2 linked regions of the Lentimicrobium sp. L6 genome follow. The protein of the gene in region 2 interacts with the protein of the main gene of each other region in a pairwise test. Links are inferred from orthologs where the notes say so. Each region holds a gene or a part of one and is shown on either strand. Other genes may lie near its edges.

Region 1 (6,997 bases), on a different replicon or contig from region 2:
CATTAATGGAAGATTTGATCTTCTTCAAACTACTATTATACTGATCAATAAAGCTCTGTTGCAATTGTATATCTAGATTAGAACTAGAGCTTTTTAATCTGGTATTGATAAATGATTTTTGCTCTTCAATATCTTTACCTTGAGCCACTTTTAAGACTTCAATAAATACTCTTAAAGGATGTGAAATTGATTCATCTATGCTCTTACTTAATCTCTCATTCAAATCGTTCAGTACATTCTGAGAGCTAAATCTAAATCTCAACAAATAAGAATTCAACTGATTGAGATTATCCATTAAATTCTGATTATTTCTCCAAATATTAATACTAGAGACAAAAGACTTTTTGGATTTCTTAGCTATAATATATTGATCAGAATTATAATCGATATAGGAATTACTCAGTGGATGGTTCAGTTTAAAGATAAAGTCTTCCAAACTTTCGCTAAAACCAATTTTAAAACCCTTAGAAACAGCTTCCATATCAGTCTTTCTCACATCAATGAGTTGCTTCATCAATAAAGAAATCTGTTCTTTCTGTTTTAATAATTCTTCTTCACTTGGAATGCTATCTAGAGCCAAATCCATCGTATTTTCAAATATTCCTGAAATATTTTGCAAAGTTTTAAAAACCTCATTCTCAAAACGGAAAGAATCGCGATTCAAGTGGTTCACTGTATTTTCTAAACTTTTATAAACCGATTTTGGGAAAATCATCAGCATCTGTTCTCTAAAGTGAACATAATACGATATAGAAGAACTTAAACGAAATATAGGAGAAAACCACGCTGCTTTTCTTCGCATTCTTGCATTTACTTTTTCTGCTTCCTTTAATTGTTCTCGAGTGATATGAGTTTTAATTCGGTAAGGATAATTAGAAATACTTTTGCCAAAACGATTTAAGGTTTCCATCACCAACTCGAATTTTTCATCGAGGAGTTTATCTAATGTTTGTGAAACTGATTTTTCTGCATATTGCAATTGCCCGCGCATAAAAATACCATGCTGTACCTCTATGGTCTTTCTAAAAGCTGTTACTCTATTGCTACTCGCCCTACTGATTAAATTATCATAACTTTTTTCTCCAGAACTAAGGATATATTCTAACCATTTAATCTGATTATCAAGCAATGGCATCATCATTTCACTCATAAAGGCAGCATAAACATGCTCTATATCTATGGCTAATTTATTCAATGCTGGTTTGAATTTTTCCTCTTGAATAATATCTAAAAGTGCGGTCAATGGTTTTTGTTCACTCATTTTTTTGGTGAGCGATTTATCAAATACAGGAAGTGGTTTTAACTCCCCTAAACTCAAACTTTTAAATTCAGAACTTGCATTAATAATAGCAACTGTTCCGATATTACGACACAAAATGTTTATTTTTTCTACAAACTTAGCTTCTTCCCCCTTAATAATTGGAGTAAAACCAAGGAAAGTAAGATCGGTATCTACTGATTCTACCTGAATAATATCGTAGAAACTACGTTGTTCTATCTCATTATTAATAATCATTAAGTCCGCACTAATACGAAGATTATCTAGCACATGCTGCGCATTCTCATGAATAGAATTAGAAACATCATTATTCTGATTTACAATGAGTAATCTAATTTTTGCATTGGCCCAATCTTCACTTAGGGTGATAAATTTCGCAAGCGACAGTGCGAGATTTCCATTATGCCCTCCTCCACGCCACCAAATATCTATACTTTGTTGTTTTCCCCATCCCCTTTTCTTATCATAATCCAATAAAACTACATTCATATCTAATGATGAAAGTCGAGAAACCAATCGTGAAAAATCAAGAGGATCGTTACTTTCACGCGCCCAGCCCATCATAACAGTATTGGGTTCCACACCAGAGAATCCATAGGTTTGGGCTATCATTTCTATACCTTCATAAATATTACTCACCGACTGTCGACGAGTAAAAACGCCAGTATATTGCTCCTCAATTTCAGAAGATATTTTTTGCTTTGATTTGGAAAATAGGAATTCAGAATCTTGACTCAGGTGCAAATCGAAGTTGGACAAAAACCCTTGTTTCCCCACCATATTCACTCCCATTTCTAATAAATGTGGGCGCGCATTTCCTCCACCACTAAATAGGATAATATTGGGTTGCCAATTGGATTCTTTTAATGGTTTCTGATTGATTCTGTGTAAACTTGTTCTGATGATACTCGTCCAAACACTCTGCCAAACATCAGTCATATTTCCTTGCACTTCTCTCCTCTTCAGGAAGAAATAAATACCAAACATAATACCAAAGGCCACTAACATCCCTAGCATATCGAGGTTGATCATCACAAACATACTGGCTACAAAGCCTATCACACCAATCCAAATAGAAATTTTTAGGCTGGGTCTAAAGTCACTATTCGACCACCTTTCGAGCACATAAGCCAAATTGATAAAACCATATGCTGCTATATAAAACATGGAAACAATTCCAGCAATAACATCTAACTCTCCAATTAAGATTCCTAATTCTGCTAAAATGAAAGTAGCGATTAAAGCTCTACGAGGTTCATTATTTTTCCCCACTCCTTGACCAAAAAATGAAGGAGTCACTTTATCTTGAGACATGGCTTGTAAAATTCTAGGGCCTCCTAAAATACCACCTAATGCAGATGATAATGTTGCGCCCCAAATACCTGCAATCACGAAAGGTGAAAACCATGCTATCTTTAATAAGAAATTGGTATCTGTTAATAATAGTTCTCTATCTACAAAAAAGGCGAATAATAGAGCTAAACCAATATAAACTACTAATCCTAAACCAATGGCATATAGCGTTCCTTTAGGAATGGAATCTTTGGGTGATTTCAAATCTCCCGACATGGCTACACCAGCGGTAAAACCAGTTACAGCAGGAAAGAAGATTGCAAATAGGACAATTAAATCAGGAGAATTTGAACTCGCTGTTAGAGCTGGTTCTGCGGCTTGATATTCTCCACCAGTTAATGCACCGATAATAATAGAAACAATAGAAAGTGCAATGGCACCAAGAATAAAAAACTGCGTTTTAATGGCAATTGAAGTACTGATATAAGCTATCAACACCAAAAGAATGATGACCACAGTACCTATTAACCTAATATCATTGACTTCCCCAGTCATTGCTAGGAAATCGCTAATGACTTCTATGCTCAGGAAGTTCTCTACAAAACCTACAATATATAAGGAAATACTCAGGGCAGTACCTAAAAAGATAGTCACTCCAATACTCCCCCCCATGGGTAATCCCAAACTTCGGGATAACATATAATAGATTCCTCCGGTTTTTATTTTTTTATCAGTAGCAATGGAGGAAAGACTAAGCCCAGTTGATATAGAAATAACATGGGCAATTACAATGAGACCGATCACGGCATATAATCCTGCTTCGCCTACGATATAACCTAAACGAAGGTACATGATTACACCTAAAATCGTTAAAATAGAAGGCGTAAAAACGCCACCAAAAGTGCCAAACTTCTTAGCTTGAGCCATAAATATTAAGATTTATTGTATAGAATGTTAATAGGATACGAAAATACGACTTTATTGTTACGTTCTTGGATTTAATAGCTTCTTGAATAATAATGGTCTAAGTAAAGATTGGAGGTCCTGCTTTACATCCTGGTTATCAGCATGTTTGACTCACAGGTAATTATTTAGTAACCCATAAGGTTAAATTTTGAATTTTATATTGTTCGTCTCTTCAATTAAGAACAAAATACAATGGTAAATTTGCTGTTTGTAGATCTTCTTGTTTAAAAACACTAAACAAAAAATAGCATTTAGAAAAACCAGATAAGACTTTTAAGGGACATATAAAAAATATTGAGCTTATGAAACTTCAAAATTGGCATATAAGAAAATTTATATCCAAGTATGGTTTTACAATCTCTATATTGTACGATATCAAATAAGTTAACTTACAATAATGAATTAATCTGGGGCGTTCAAACGTTGCTTGGTGACTTCAAACATGGTGATTCCACCTGCAACAGATACATTAAGAGAGGCGATTTGACCAACCATAGGTATCTTTATAAAACCATCTAAGTATTTCATATAGGCTTCTGAAATTCCATTTTCTTCACTTCCTAGCATGAGTGCGACTGGGCCTGTAAAATCAACATCATAATAATACTCTGTAGCTTTCTCTGAAATTCCGTAGATTTTAATTCCACTATTTTTCAAAAACTCTAATGTAGTCTTTAAGTTATCCTCACGACAAACTTGAATCTTATGCAATGCCCCTGCTGATGTTTTAATGGCATCTTCATTAACAGTGGCTGCTCCTCTAGAAGGAATGATGATTGCATCTACTCCACTACATTCAGCTGTTCTAGCTATAGCTCCAAAGTTTCTTACATCGGTAATTCTATCCAATACTAAAAGAAATGGGTTTTTCCCATCCTCATAAAGCATAGGTATTAGGTTTTCAATATTCTGATAAGTGATTGGTGAAAGATATGCGATAACACCCTGATGGTTTTTTCTTGTTATGCGATCTAAACCCTGCTGTGGAACACTATTAAAAGGGATATGGTGATACTTTATTAACTGAAAGAAGTCATGATACAAGCCTCCTCTTAATCCATTCTGAATCAACAATTTCTCTATTTCTTTCCCACTTTCAATGGCTTCCATAATGGCTCTAATGCCAAATACCATCTGATTTTTATCTTCACTTTTTCTCATCATATTCTTATCATTGAATTTGCAAAGGTAGGGATTTGTTGAAAGTATTAAGCGTATTTTATTCTTCTTCTTTTCGAAGTATTTCTAATAATAGTTTTGCTGTGGCAGCGGGCTCATCTTTTTCGATAGGAATATTCAGAACGCTATTGTCGTCTCTTTTGGCAATACCAAAACCATAAGCTTTATCATAGTATTGAAGACTTATATCTGCAACGGTCATAAAATCCCCTGACTCTAGGGCATCCAAAGCTTGTTGCGCTCGCAAACCACCTAACTTTCTGGCTATTCTCTCCAAAGCATTTTTCAAAGCCACATTATCACCATTGGCATATTCTTTCACCAAGCGCTCCTCTCTCACTTTCTTTGGAATAACGACCTGATAAACTTTAGCTTCTCTCATTCTTTTGAACAATGCAAAAGGAATACCGCATTGTCCCATGGTAATACTTTCATCTTCCAGCCAAACAGGTTTGGTAGTATCTAGTTTTAGCCACTCTTTAGCTAAGTTATTCTCAAACTGCTCATTTGTAGGCTGTTCCGATTCACCAATAGAGCCAAATGCTGAACCTTTATGATGGGCTATTCCTTCTAAGTCTACAAATTGCTCTCCAAGATTTTCCAGTTCTTTCAGGATATCTGTTTTACCACTTCCGGTGTATCCTCCGAGTATTCTAATAGAAATATCATTGCCTAATTGTTCTCGAATATAGGCTCGATAACCTTTGTAGCCCCTTGCTAAAATAAAAACCTTTAATCCTATCAATTCAAAAAGCCAAGCCATATTTTGGGAGCGCATCCCTCCTCTCCAACAATGCACCAACAGCTGATTGTTTTTAGCCAACTTTCTGGCTTGCTTGGAGAAGTCAGCGAGTTTTGGACCCACATATTCCAATCCTAACTGAATAGCGAAATCTTTACCGGCTTGCTTATACCTAGTACCTACTTTAGCTCTTTCTTCATTATTAAAAATAGGAATATTCAAAGCTCCTGGAATCCTACCTATATCATACTCTCCAGGAGATCTCACATCTATAATGGGAATAGTTTCTGAAAGCTCTAGAAATTCTTTTGGGCTAATGATATTGAGCATATATTGATTTTACTTCCTGTTTATCGCATCAAACAAATAGAAATTATTTATTCAAGCTATTCATTTGCAAAACTACTCATTATTAATTCTTGAGCCATTACTGAAGATAATATTTCTATGAATCCACAAAAAAAACACCACGATATTCAAGATTACTACCCATATATAATTTGCATTGTGGCTAATTGGTCTATCTTTGCCAAAATTTTTCAAAGTATGATAGTTGTAACAGGTGCCGCAGGCTTTATTGGTAGTGCTCTTACAGGAGGTTTAAATAAAGCTGGGTTTGAGGAGCTTATATTAGTAGATGATTTTTCACGGGAAGAAAAAAAGAATAATCTAATAGGTAAAAAGTACATTGACAAGGTTGAAAGAGAGTACCTCAGCGATTTTCTGAGAAATTATTCCGATGAAATTGATTTCATTATTCATATTGGTGCCCGTACCGACACTGCTGAGTTTAATAAAGATATTTTTGATGAACTCAACCTAAACTATACCAAAATGGTTTGGGAATTTTGTGCTAAGAATGACATTCCTTTAATATACGCTTCCTCAGCTGCCACTTATGGTTTGGGAGAATATGGCTATGAAGATCGGCACGATATCGTTGACAAGCTAAAACCTTTAAATGCCTATGGTGATTCTAAGAATGACTTCGACAAATGGGCTTTACAACAAGAACAACAACCTCCATTTTGGGCAGGATTGAAATTTTTCAATGTATATGGTCCCAATGAATATCATAAAGCAAGAATGGCATCCGTTATTTTCCATGCTTTCCATCAAATAAATGATAATGGTTTAGTAAAACTATTCAAAAGCCATAAAGAAGGTTATGAGGATGGAATGCAATTACGCGATTTCGTTTATGTTAAAGATTTAATTAAGGTGATTATCTTTTTAATGGAAAACAAACCAGAAAGCGGATTATATAATCTTGGAACTGGTACAGCTAGAGCTTTTTATCATTTAGCTGAAGCTACTTTTGCAGCGCTAGAATTAGAAAGCAATATTGAGTTCATCGATACCCCTAAAGACATAAGAGATAAATACCAATATTTTACTGAAGCCAATATGGATAAACTAAAAGCTGCTGGATATGCAGAAGAGTTTTATTCATTAGAGGATGGCGTTAAAGATTATGTGGTGAATTATTTATCGAAAGAAGAGTATCTTTAAATCAGTAGAAGATATATCAATATATT
Region 2 (8,632 bases):
CTTGCTCACAAAGCGACTCGTCAAATGGTAAGTCGTTACCCGCTGGAGAGGTGAGTAGCATTCCAACTCTTACACCATCAGCTCCATATTCTTCCATTAATTTAATAGGGTCGGGGCTGTTTCCTAAAGATTTACTCATCTTACGACCCAGCTTATCTCTTACAATACCCGTGAAATATACATTCTTGAATGGAATTTCTTGTTTATACTCCAATCCACTCATGATCATTCTAGCTACCCAGAAGAATAAAATCTCTGGTGCGGTAACCAAATCGTTGGTTGGATAATAATATTGTATGTCTTTATTGTCAGGGTTTCTGATTCCATCAAAAACAGAGATGGGCCATAACCAGCTAGAGAACCAAGTGTCTAAAACATCCTCGTCTTGCTTTACATCATCAATAGTAATATCTGCTAATTCTGGATATTTAGCTTTTGCTTTTTCAAGAGCCTCCTCCGCAGATTTTGCTACGACTTCTTCTTTGTTTGGAAGATAATAAACCGGAATTTGCTGTCCCCACCACAGTTGACGAGAAATATTCCAATCTTTTACATTCTCCATCCAGTGGCGATAAGTATTCTTAACGTTGGCTGGATAAAATTGTACGGTGTCGTTCATCACAATATCAAGAGCAGGCTTGGCCATTTCTTTCATGCTCATAAACCACTGTAATGATAATTTTGGTTCGATAACAGCATTGGTTCTTTCAGAGAATCCTACCTTATTGGTATAATCTTCTTCTTTCACCATGAAGCCTTTTTCTTGGAGCTCTTTGCTGATTTTCTTTCTCACTTCAAAACGATCTTCGCCAATATATAATTCAGCTGCTTCGTTTAAAGTTCCATTATCATTAAATATATTGATGGTATCTAATTTATGCTTGATACCTAAAGTATAATCATTGATGTCGTGTGCAGGAGTAATTTTTAAACAACCGGTTCCAAATTCTCTATCCACATATTCATCTTGAATAACAGGAATAGCTCTATTAATTAAAGGAACAATTACTTTCTTTCCTCTTAAGTGAACAAAACGCTCATCCTCGGGGTGAATACAAACTGCAGTATCTCCTAATATAGTTTCAGGACGAGTAGTCGCAATAGTTACCCATTCATCTTCGCCTTCTACTTGATATTTGATATAATATAGTTTGGATTGAACTTCTTTATGAATCACTTCTTCATCAGAAAGAGCAGTAAGTGCTGATGGATCCCAATTCACCATTCTCACACCTCTGTAGATAAGTCCTTTATCGTAAAGGTCGATAAATACATCGATTACAGATTCATATAAATCCTCATCCATGGTGAATTTAGTTCTTTCCCAATCGCAACTAGCGCCTAGTTTCTTTAATTGTTCAAGAATGATTCCGCCATGTTTTTCTTTCCATTCCCAAGCATGCTCCAAAAACTCATCTCTACTGAGGTCATTTTTCGCGATTCCTTTTTCTTTCAAATGGTTGACCACTTTGGCTTCTGTAGCTATAGATGCATGATCGGTTCCAGGAACCCAACAGGCGTTTTTACCTTGCATTCTGGCTCTTCTAACCAAAACATCTTGAATAGTATTATTGAGCATATGACCCATATGCAATACACCAGTAACATTAGGAGGAGGGATTACTATTGTAAAAGCTTCTCTATCGTCTGGTTCTGAGTGGAAGTAGTTTTGCTCCAGCCACCATTTATACCATTTGTTCTCAACCTCTTGGGGTTGATATCTTGAAGGAATGTCCATATCGTAATATTTAAGGGCGCAAAAATAGTAATTTTTTCGGCTGAAAAATAGGCTTATTTTTGGTCGAAGTGTAGCTTTTTTAAACCCTTTGCGTCTGATAGAAAGATGAATTGATTTTTTAATGAAATATTTGCAAGAAGAGTTTAAAAAAATGAGTGGTGGATGATCATTTTTTTTATTGGGAATTTTTTAAAAAATGCAACCCTAAATAAAACTTCTTGTTCTTGTTTTTAAACAAACTCTTAAGAAATGAAAATAACCAAACAATATTTAATTCTAGTATTCTTATCATTAACCATGGGATGGAGCCTTCATGCGCAAGATGTAGATGTATTCAAATCCAAAGACATGGTATTTTATGGTTTAGATTTTACTCAAGCTCGTTTTACTGGTGGTTCTGGACTTACTAGCCCAGCCAGTATGCAAGATAAATATATGCCAGCATTAAATGAATTGATGATGGATGAACGAAAGCGCTATGATGTGGCAAAAAGCTATAAAAAGAAAAATGTGGAGTATAATTTTTATAGAGCAGATGATCTAAATGCAGCCTTTGATGTTTATGAGCATTATATGAATGGCAAAGTAGAAAGCTTGAGTGAGGAGCAGATTCAATCGGTTGTCCAAAATTATAATGATGAGAAACATAGTGGCCTTGGTTTAGTATATATTATAGATGAGGTTAGCCATGGAAATAATCTGATAAGCATACAAATAGTCTTCTTCGATATTGATACTCAAGAGGTGCTATTGGTAAAACGAGCTAGAGGAGGAATGAAAGGTTTCAGCATCAGGAATTATTATGCTGGTGGAATACGACAAATCATTAAAGAGTCTCAAGAGTTTTATGAGAAATGGGAAAAGCAGGCTGAAAACTAAAACTATTGTTAAGCAATTTTGATTTTGTAAATTTTCTTAAATTGCAGAAAATTACTCTAATGAAAAAGTTACTCATCGTATTATTACTTGCATCAAGTTTATTTAGCTATTCTCAATCAGTTTCTGATGTTTTTGAATATAAAGCTGTCACCTTTTTTGGATTAGATTTCACTCATGCTAAATGTGTAGGTATAGGAGAATTTCCGGGAGGCGCTGAGATGGTGAATTATTATTATCCAACATGGAATAAAATGTTTTCTGAAGGAAAGAAAAATATTCCCATTGGCGCTCCATACAAAAAAAAGAGGGTGGAATATGATACCGCAGTTTATGAATTGAACCGAATGATCCCATTTGATGAGATAATCCAGGCTGAAAATTTTATTTTCAAGAAGTCCCAAATTGAAGGTTTTATTGAGAAATATTCAAGTTCAGAAAAAGCCGGTTTAGGTTTGGTCTATATGGTAGAATCTTTAAATGCTATTAATGAATATGCATCTATTTGGGTAGTTTTCTTTGATATTGGAACGGGTAAAGTATTGATAAGTGAGCCTACAAGAGCAGAAGGAAAAGGCAGGAAATTTGAAGATTATTGGACATCAGCCATCATCAGAATCTATGATACTAGCCGCGATGATTATAAAACTTGGATGAAATTTTATAATTAATGATAGAATGGTAGTATAGACCCAACCTTAGAAGGTTGTTCAATCGCTTTGACTCCCAGTCCCCAGGTCTCCCAATTTAGACTTTTTCTGGCTTTCTCAATCGCTTTTTATTTTCTATTTTCTTTTTTGGAATTAATTGATTATATTTGGATTAACACTAACAACTATTTAGAATAGAGCAATTTTGATTGTCAAAGAGCTTTATAGAATAGGGTTGGTAAAAACCATTTAATGAACAATTCTGAAAAATAATATTATGAGTATAAATGTACAGCGCCTTGAAACCAAAATTAAGCCAGATCCAAAAAGAGTGATCACTAAATTTTCATTTCCTAAATCAAAAGAGAGAGCAAAAATACTAATCAAGCGTGTATTGGGTTTGAATGAAAATGAAGCTAGTATCACACTTCAGCAAACACTTCGCTTGTTTTCCAATCGGCATATAAATATCTCAAATATTTTTAAAGCTAATTATAATCACATTTTGCCTTTGATAGAGGAGCTGGGGATTTCTAATGATGCTTTACCTGAATCCAAGCAGCTGTTGATTGGAGCTTATTTCACCAAAGAACAGTCTATTGAATCAAAATCTATTTGTAACCCTAGTATGGTGGAAGCTCCTGATCAAACCGACTTACTTAGAGGTCAGAAAAGAGTTGTCATTAGCCTAAGAGGCGTTGGTGAAGATGGTATCAGCAATTTGATATTTAGAGAAGGAATATTAAATAAAGATGGCAGTTTAGAATTGGAGGAAATGGGAAGGGTTGTAGCTTTGCCAGAGAGAATTAGCAGTAAAACCTATGAGAAAAAACACTTCCTAGATTCCGTAAAAAAATCTGAGGCTTTTTCAGACCATGAAAATTATATAGAGGCTATTCTTCCCAAAGAGTTTGATTATAATCACCTGACTCAAATTATTGATGATGTTAAATTAGAATCTAGAGATAGTGACGAGCGTTTGCAGGCTTTGGATTTTCTTTTTTCATTAGCAGAAATAAACTATGAAACCACATTTTCATTAGATACTACTTTGTCCGAAAGAGTTTTGTTTCCCAATACGGCTTCGGAATCACAAGGTATAGAGGATGCTAGATTTGTAAAATACACTAATAATGCTGGAGTTGTCAGTTATATAGCCACTTATAATGCCAATGATGGGGAAGAGGTTTTGCCACATATGATTGAAACCTATGATTTCTACCATTTTACCATGATGCCCTTGCACGGAATCGGTGCCCATCAGAAAGGAATGGCATTATTCCCTAGAAAGATAAAAGGTGATTATGTCATGATTAGTCGCTTAGATGGTATTAATAATTATATCCTTTTCTCCGATGATATCAATAAATGGGAGGAGTCACACTTACTTCACGAGCCTAAATTCGCATGGGAAAGTAATCAGGTAGGAAATGTTGGCTCGCCCATAGAAACAGAAAAAGGATGGTTGTTATTAACATATGGAGTAGGAGTGATGCGTCAATATGTAATTGGTGCTGTGTTATTGGATCTCGAAAACCCACGAAAAGTGATTGCTCGTCTAAAGGAGCCATTATTAAAAGCAAATTCAGTGGAGCGAGAAGGTGGAGTGCCCAATGTTGTTTACAGTTGCGGAGCCATGGTAAACGATGATAAATTGATTATTCCTTATGGTGTTTCAGATACTTCTTCTGCTTTCGCTTATGTTTATCTTCAAGATATTTGGGATTTAATGATTCCTGAACATGGAGTCGATTATGATAGTCAATCGGCACATATTTTATTGGTGGAGGATGATAAGATAAATCAGAAAGTAGTAACTGCTGTTTTAGAAACGAAAAACATTCGGGTGACGGTAGCTTCTGATGGGGTAAACGCTCTGATGGAATTGGCTCAAGGAAACATAGATGTGGTATTGTCTGATATTAATATGCCTAATTTTGATGGCTTCCAGTTATTAAAATACATGACGGAGAAAAAAATAGATGTTCCTGTAATATTCTTGACAGGATTGCAAGATGCTTCTCTTGAACTTAAGAGTTTACAAATGGGTGCAGTAGATTATATTAGAAAACCTGTGGATAGAGAATTATTGCTACTGAAGCTGGAAAAGATTATTGGGTTTTAGTGGATTGATTTTGATTAATCAGCTCTTCATTATGAAGGGCTTTTTTTATCTTAAATTTTTCTGAACTTAAACTCATATTCTATTAATTTTGCAACTTAATTAAAGTCTGTCCATAAAGTCGAGTGTTTGAACTATAAAGTTTAGATTCGAGGCGTGTGAAAAATTCAAACCGCAGAATACTAGTGTATTTGAGGATTTGGATTTTGAGCAACAACGACGAAGATGGACTTTATAGACGAACACTAATTAACGATTATGGGAAAGATAGTGAAAGCAGTTGACGATATCATGGGTCAGGCATTAATGGAGGAGCACCTTCATAAAAATAATGTGCCATTAATAGTGAGAACCAGCGTTAGCGATGATGAAGAATATGAAACAGCATACTTTTTTAGGAATTTTGATGAAATGCCTGAGTTGGAGCAAAAAGCCATTCAACTATCCAAAGGAAAAGTTTTAGATGTGGGTGCTGGAACAGGTATACATGCTTTGGCGCTACAGAAACTGGGTTTTGAATGTCATGCCATTGATATCAGTGAGTTGAGTGTTCAGATCATGGAGGAAAGAGGTGTGAAACATGCTCTTTGTCAAGATTTCTTTGAACTCAAAGACCATAAATACGATACTATTTTATTATTAATGAACGGAATTGGGTTGGTCGAAAACTTTGATGGCTTTAAAGAATTCTTTTCTCAGTGCAAGAATCTACTCAATGAGGGCGGACAAATTTTATTTGATTCCTCCGATTTAATTTATCTTTTTGAAGAAGAGGATGGTTCTTTTATGATAGATCTTAACGACCATTATTATGGAGAAGTAGAATTTCAAGTGGAATATCAAGGAATCCCATCCAAGCCTTTTCCGTGGCTTTTTATCGACTTCGATAATTTGCAGAATTTAGCTGAACGCCATGGATTTCAGGCTGAATTATTGCAAAGAGGCGCACACTACGATTATTTGGCTCGTATCACTTTAAATTTAGATTTATGATTCAAAAAATATTTTCAATAGAACAAATCAGGATGGTTGATCAATACACGATTGAACATGAGCCTGTTGCTTCTATTGATTTAATGGAAAGAGCGGCTAAAGAATGTGTGCTCTGGTTAAAGCAAAAAGCACAAATAAATCAAGAGTTTGCCATTTTCTGTGGGCCAGGAAATAATGGAGGAGATGGATTGGTCATTGCCCGGTTATTAGCTGAGGATGGCTACGGAGTAAAAGTTTTTGTGCTGAATTTAAACGATCGTTTTTCTGATGATTTCTCTATTAATTATGAGCGATTAAAGTCTATTGAGTATATTCAGTTATTCGAGTGGAAGGAGATGCCAAATGAGTTTCCTGAGTTTTCTGCTGATACAATTATTATAGATGCTGTTTTCGGAAGTGGTCTTTCAAAACCTTTAAAAGGCTTTTCAGCTCAAGTCATCAAGAAACTCAATGAATGCCATCATATAAAAGTGGCAATAGATATCCCAAGTGGATTGTTTGCCGATAAAGCTATGGAAAGCCTAAAAGACATGGTCTTCTTTGCGGATTATACATTGAGCTTTCAGTTTCCCAAGTTGAGCTTTCTATTACCAGAAAATGAATTATATGTAGGGCAATGGAATCTATTAGATATTGGTTTGTTTCCAGATTATATTTATCAAACTCAAACGCCTTATTATTATCTTAATGCTGAGTTTGTAACTACGCTTCTAAAAGCAAGAGCCAAATTTAGTCATAAAGGCAGTTTTGGACATTTGTTAATGATTGCCGGGGACCATACAAAAATGGGTGCTGCCATTTTAAGCTCAAAAGCGGCTCTGAGATCTGGAGCGGGATTGGTCACATTACATCATCCCAAAGCATCGGGTCTTTCCCAAAATATGATGCCAGAGTTGATGTCTAGTCCCGATGATAGTGCGGAAGCATTTACTAGCCTACCAGATTTGGCAAAGTATTCAAATATTGCTATTGGCCCAGGATTAGGGACTCGTCAACAAACCGCCAAGGCATTAAAGATGCTCTTGCAGCAAGTGCAGAATCCCATGGTTTTTGATGCCGACGCCATCAATATTTTATCTGATAACAAGACTTGGCTTAGCTTTATTCCAGCTCAATCTGTTTTGACTCCTCATATAAAGGAATTCGACCGCTTATTAGGGAATTCCAAGCATAGTTTTGAGCGCATGGAAAAAGCAAAAGCTTTTAGCAAAAAATATAGTGTATACTTGATATTAAAAGGGGCGCACACCATGGTTTTTACACCCACTTCTAATGTTTATTTCAATTCTACTGGAAATCCAGGAATGGCAACTGGTGGTTCTGGAGATGTTTTAACAGGTATGATTGCAGCGCTGATGGCACAGAAATATTCTTCCTTAGAAGCTAGCTTATTAGCTGTATTCCTTCATGGTTTAGCAGGGGATTTGGCTGCTGAGAAATTAGGTTTTGAGAGTTTGATCGCCAGCGATATTATAGAACATTTAGGCCAAGCATTTAAATTATTATACTAATGAATTACAAAGAATGTTTAAAATGGATGTATGCACAATTGCCCATTTTTCAAAGAATGGGAAAAGCAGCTTACAAAGCCAACCTCGACAATACCTATGCTATTATGGAGGTGTTGGATAATCCTCAGAATAAATTCAAATCTATTCATATTGCCGGAACCAATGGAAAAGGGTCTACCTCCCATTTAATCGCTTCAGTTTTTCAAGAAGCGGGTTATAAGACTGGATTATATACTTCACCGCATCTTAAAGACTTTAGAGAAAGAATTCGAATCAATGGTGAAATGATTCCAGAAGCTAAAGTGCTAGATTTCATTGAGGGAAGGCAAAAGAAGTTTGAAGAAATTCAGCCTAGCTTTTTCGAAATGACAGTGGGAATGGCTTTTAAATACTTTGCTGATCAAAAAGTAGATATTGCTATTTTGGAAACTGGAATGGGAGGAAGGCTTGATAGTACTAATATTGTAAATCCTGAACTTTCTGTGATTACAAATATTGCGCTAGACCATACTCAGTTTTTAGGAGATACTATTGGGAAAATTGCTGGTGAAAAAGCAGGAATCATCAAAAAAGAAGTTCCACTTATTATTGGAGAGTTTCATCCAGAAACTTTTAATGTATTTCAAGAAAGAGCGAATGAACTTTCTGCTCCAATGATTTTAGCAGATGAGGTTTATCAAATAGAAAAGTCAGCAGATCAATATAGCATCCTCAAAAATAATCAAATGGTATTAGGTAGTTT

The links. The genes of interacting proteins can lie anywhere in the genome.
Region 1: the proteins of HNS38_RS08485 (region 2) and rlmB interact in binary tests that used the Escherichia coli proteins (3 or more experiments, as listed by UniProt). The link is inferred for Lentimicrobium sp. L6 from one-to-one orthologs.

Annotation. Positions count from the first base shown.
Region 1 is NZ_JABKCA010000012.1:62,561-69,557, reverse strand. The notes cover bases 2,822-5,756. They hold rlmB (23S rRNA (guanosine(2251)-2'-O)-methyltransferase RlmB), read right to left. Parts: upstream 4,703-5,756; coding sequence 3,941-4,702; downstream 2,822-3,940. Other genes in these bases: mnmH (tRNA 2-selenouridine(34) synthase MnmH), read right to left, coding at 4,758-5,756; HNS38_RS04680 (amino acid permease), read right to left, coding at 2,822-3,499. In the rest of the region: more of HNS38_RS04680, read right to left, coding at 1-2,821; more of mnmH, read right to left, coding at 5,757-5,789; rfaD (ADP-glyceromanno-heptose 6-epimerase), read left to right, coding at 6,006-6,971. UniProt on the Escherichia coli protein: Specifically methylates the ribose of guanosine 2251 in 23S rRNA.
Region 2 is NZ_JABKCA010000027.1:30,058-38,689, reverse strand. Bases 5,636-8,632 are described here. They hold HNS38_RS08485 (NAD(P)H-hydrate dehydratase), read left to right. Parts: upstream 5,636-6,375; coding sequence 6,376-7,890; downstream 7,891-8,632. Other genes in these bases: HNS38_RS08480 (folylpolyglutamate synthase/dihydrofolate synthase family protein), read left to right, coding at 7,890-8,632; HNS38_RS08490 (class I SAM-dependent methyltransferase), read left to right, coding at 5,645-6,379. Also shown: HNS38_RS08510 (valine--tRNA ligase), read right to left, coding at 1-1,738; HNS38_RS08505 (hypothetical protein), read left to right, coding at 1,988-2,617; HNS38_RS08500 (hypothetical protein), read left to right, coding at 2,677-3,285; HNS38_RS08495 (response regulator), read left to right, coding at 3,542-5,389. UniProt on the Escherichia coli protein: Bifunctional enzyme that catalyzes the epimerization of the S- and R-forms of NAD(P)HX and the dehydration of the S-form of NAD(P)HX at the expense of ADP, which is converted to AMP.